One region of the Limosilactobacillus mucosae genome, then DNA from elsewhere that is predicted to be linked to it. Evidence: predicted binding sites of a transcription regulator. Region 1 holds the regulator's gene; the other holds the start of a gene.
What was found. The regulator NrdR, encoded in region 1, represses ribonucleotide reductase genes. The targets are predictions, from matches to a motif close to ACACNATATATNGTGT.
Positions count from the first base shown of each region.

Region 2: the regulator NrdR is predicted to act here: its motif matches at 1,530-1,545, upstream of nrdH (glutaredoxin-like protein NrdH).

Region 1 covers NZ_CP058954.1:1,451,940-1,454,341, forward strand. Annotated here, with positions in the region: gene H0G69_RS07185 (DnaD domain protein) at 1-753, opposite strand, end outside; gene nrdR (transcriptional regulator NrdR) at 770-1,243, opposite strand; gene coaE (dephospho-CoA kinase) at 1,295-1,897, opposite strand; gene mutM (DNA-formamidopyrimidine glycosylase) at 1,894-2,402, opposite strand, start outside.
Region 2 covers NZ_CP058954.1:284,982-287,383, forward strand. Annotated here, with positions in the region: gene nrdE (class 1b ribonucleoside-diphosphate reductase subunit alpha) at 1-1,109, opposite strand, end outside; gene nrdH (glutaredoxin-like protein NrdH) at 1,198-1,419, opposite strand; gene tadA (tRNA adenosine(34) deaminase TadA) at 1,687-2,175, shown strand; RNA gene ffs (signal recognition particle sRNA small type) at 2,223-2,319, shown strand.

The DNA.
Region 1 (2,402 bases):
AAAATCCGTTGCATCGTAGACCAAGCCGGCCATGCTGCTCTCATCAATACTATACAGGACGCTTTCTGAGATGATCAGTTTTCGCTGCTCTTTAACGCTTTGCAGATCAATGCCGCGATTTCTCAGCTGATCAAGCAGAAAGTTAAAGTCAAAGCTGTTAGACGGTAGTTTTTGGATTGCCTGGCTTTTAGGAACCGCCGTCGCTCTGGCATTATTTAAAATTGGCCGTTCAGCATCCCAGGCCGCACGATCCGGTCGAAAAACCTCAAAGTAGTCATGGGTCAGATTATGCATACGGCTGGTATCGAACTGATAGCGTCTTGAGCGGGCGACCAGTTCGTCAAACCGCTGCTCGCCAATCTGTTGGAGCAGCCGAACGCTTAAAAGGTCATCATTAATAAATTCTTCAGGCGTCATTGTGGGCTGCAGAACATAGACATAGACGCCGCCGATCTCATCTTGCTGATAAAAGGTCTGCAGCATTTCAACGCCCTCTAAACTATTACGGGCCTCAGCAAATTGAGCAACTCCCAGATTCAAGCGATCCAGCATGATGCTGTGAGCCTGGCGCTTGGCCAGCATTGGTTCGGGGACCAGCTGACTTTGCAAAGCATAAAAAAGCCCCAGCGCGGTGGGACTTAGCAATGGTTGGTAAAAATCAATAAAAGTCGCTTGGTCAAACCGTACAAAGTCTGACGCAGTGGCCACGATAAAGCCGGTTTGCGGCGTCAAGCGCCCTTGCACTTCAGCCATAACGACTCCTCCTTAATCAGTCTTGATGCTTTTGATGATTCTGGTTGATCATGGCCTCCAGCTCATTCATAAATGCGTCGACGTCTTTAAACTGCCGATAGACGCTGGCAAAGCGAATGTAGGAGATCTCATCAACGTCTTTGAGCGCATTCATAACGTATTCGCCGATCACTTGACTGGAAACCTCATTTTCTCCACGTGAGCGGACGCGTCTTTCAACATCATTGGCGATGCTGGTAAGTTTTTCCATGCTGACGGGACGCTTTTCAGCCGAGCGGACCAACCCGTTTAAGACTTTTTGGCGATTGAATTCCTGCCGCGTGCCATCTTTTTTGATTACCAACAGCGGCGTTTCCTCATAGCGCTCAAAAGTAGTAAAGCGAAAGCCACAGGTTGCACATTCGCGGCGGCGACGAATACAGGTACCATCTTCACTGGGACGACTGTCAACCACGCGTGATCCGTTATGATGGCAGTGTGGACATTGCATACCGAATTCCTCCTGTCAATAGGTTATGCATTTATCTTATCACACTTGCGATCATTTTTGCTGACTTACTCGTTCAACCAGTTTTGCCACTTGAAGTCGCGTTTGTGCAAGTGAACCGTTATTGTCGATCGTCACATCGGCACGCCGCATTTTTTCTTCCAAAGGCATCTGAGCATTGATTCTTTTCAAAGCAGCGGCTTTACTGCAATGATCTCGTTTCATCAACCGCTCAAGCTGCGTTTTGCGATCAACGACTGCCAAAACGGTCAGATCACATTCCTGATCCATCCCGGTTTCAAACAGCAATGGCACATCTAAAACCACCACGGGCAGCCCTTGTTTTTTAAAGCCAGCCAGCTGTTTATCAATCGCAGCCATAATCAAGGGATGCTCGATTTGATCCAGATCGCTGAGGTTTTGGGGATCATCAAAGACCATGCTGCCCAGCGCTGCACGATCAAGCGTGCCATCAGGCTGAAGCACCTGGCTGCCAAAACGGCTTACGATCTGCGCTAGGCCAAGACTGCCAGGCATGACGACTTGACGAGCTACCTGATCGGCATCGATTACCGGCCAACCGACTTCTTTAAAGATATTGCTGATGGTTGACTTGCCGCTTGCAATCCCGCCCGTCAGACCGATTACCTTAGTCATTTCTGATCACCTGCCCAAGCCTGACAACGCGGACAAAAAGTCGTGCCGCGCTGCGCTACCTTGATCTTAACCAGTTTATGACCGCACCGTTCGCATTTCTCGCCGCCGCGGCCATAAACTTCCAGTTGATTTTGAAAGGCGCCGGCTTCGCCAAAGGCATTCATAAACGTATGCACGGTCGTTCCCTTGTATTTAGTCGCTTTGGCAATTTCTTTGATGATGTTGTCATGCAGAATCTGAATCTGCTCGTCAGTCAGCGTATTAGCCGGCTGTTCAGGATTGATGCGGCTCTGCCAAAGAACTTCGTCGCAATAAATATTACCCAGCCCGGCAACGTGATCTTGATTTAGTAAAAACGGCTTAATTTTGCTGCGGCTCTTTTTCAAGATTCGTTTAAAATAGTCAACCTTAAAGTCTTTGGTGGTTGGTTCCGGTCCCATAGTCTTTAAGCCGCCGACCTGCATCTCCTCACCGGTTTTAACCAAGCGCATGCGGCCAAACTTGC
Region 2 (2,402 bases), 880 kb from region 1:
CGGTTGACGGTATCCAGATTGACGATGTATGGGTAGCCGGATTCCTGCTGCAGCTTGGAGATCTCATCTTCTAAGTCGCGAGCGTTGACTTTGTATTTGGTAATGGCGTCATTAGCGACCATGTTCTCATATTCATTGGTGATGTCGACGTACGAGAATGGCACGCCATAGATGCGCTCAACGTCATAAGGACTGAATAGATACATCTCTTGATTGGCTTCTACCAGCTCGTAAAATTTATCGGGAACGGTAATCCCAAGCGAAAGCGTTTTGATTCGGATCTTTTCATCAGCATTTTCTTTCTTAGCAGACAAGAAGGCCACGATATCGGGATGAAAGACGCTTAGGTAGACTACGCCGGCCCCCTGTCGCTGACCCAGCTGATTTGAGTAGGAAAAAGAGTCCTCCAAAAGCTTCATGACTGGGACGACCCCACTGGCAGCACCTTTGATCTTTTTGATTGGTGCGCCTGCTTCACGGAGGTTGGAAAGATTGATGCCAACGCCACCGCCGATCTTGGAAAGCTGCAGGGCAGAATTGATCGTCCGTCCGATTGAGTTCATATCATCGGTTGCCTGAATCTCAAAACAGGATACGAATTCGCCGCGCCGTTTGCGACCAGCATTTAAAAAGGTTGGCGTAGCTGGCTGATAGCGCTGGTGAATCAATTCATCGGCCAGCTGCATGGCCAGCTCCTCATTGCCGTCAGCCAAAAACAAGGCGTTCATGGCAACGCGATCAATGTAGTTTTCCAGGTAGTATTCCTTGTCGTTGGTTCGTAGGGCATACTGGGCGTAAAACTTGTAGGCTGCCATAAATGAATGAAAATGAAAATCCTGGGCCTTTAAAAAGTCGTAGAGCTCTTCGATGAATTCAAAGCGGTACTTGTGCATAAAGCCGGTTTCGATATAATCGTTTGCCTCCAGCCAGTCATAGCGTTCCTTTAATGAAGCAAAGCGTTTGGTGTTGGGCAAAACGTTTTCTTTGATAAAATCAGTTAAGGCTTCATGATCCTTATCAAGTTGGATTTGACCATCTTTAGGAATGTTGAGTTCATTATTGAGGTCGTAGTATTTTACTTTGGTGAGGTCGATATCTGATAGTGCCATGGATAACTCCTTTTTCCAGTGCAATAAAAAGCGGGCATCGTGCAAAATGATTGAACGATCCCCGGGAATAACGCGGTATAATTGACAACTAAGCCAATTGCTTCAGCATGTCAGGACGGAAGCCAGTAAAGGATTGACCGTCAGGCAGCTTGATTACTGGCGTTGCCTTAAAACCGTCAGCTTTCAGTTGATCAACATATTCTGGATGCTCATCAATATTGTGTTCAACAAAGTCAACGTGGTGCTGCGTTAGAAACATTTTGGTCATCTTGCATTGAATACAGTTGTTTTTAGAGAAAACAGTAATCATAAATCTCAATCCCCTTTAACTTTTCGTTGAGTTAATGTTTTATAGTATAGCGGGTTATGAAGAAATTACAAGCATTGACATACTATATAATGTACGCTTACAAAACGTCAATACAACATGTGGTGGCTAAGCGATAAGGAATTGAGGTGCTGACAGCTGCGGCAAATTTTTTATTTTCTAATGAAGATTGCTTCATAACTCACGCGGTAGAAAAATCACAAAAACCATTATACACTGATTAATAATAATTGATAAGGGAGAAAAATTTTGCAACCGGAAGATTATATGGAAATGGCGCTGGCAGAAGCAAGACAGGCTGAATTGATGGATGAGGTACCGATTGGGGCCATCGTTGTCTATCATGGCAAGGTGATCGGTGCCGGTCATAATATGCGGGAGAGATTTCAAAATGCAGCCTATCATGCCGAACTGCTGGCCATTATGGAAGCCTGCGAGTATCTGGGGAGCTGGCGACTGGAGGAATGTGATCTGTACGTAACGCTGGAGCCGTGTATGATGTGCAGCGGTGCCATTATGAACTCACGAATTCGTACTTTATATTATGGAGCCAAAAATCCCAAAGCCGGCACGGTCGAGAGTCTGTATCACCTGCTGAGCGATTCAAGATTCAATCATCAAGTTGAGATTAGATCAGGGGTCAAAGAAAACGAGTGTCAGCAGCTGCTCAAACAATTTTTTAAACGGGTTCGCAAAGCACGTAAAGCCGCCAGAAAATCAGCTCAGCAAAAGAATTAACAGAAGACTGGCATTTAGCTTTAAAATAGTGTAAGATATTATTTGCCGTAAGGTCATGGGGCAAGGTTGTGCCTACGAATCGTGTCAGGTCCGGAAGGAAGCAGCACTAAGTTCGCTACAGCTTGTGCCCCATGTTTTTTTATGAAGATTAACCGCTGTGTGGATCGTTTCGCACGGCTTTTTTTATGTACAAAATATTTTTTCAATCGAATTGCAACGATTTTACT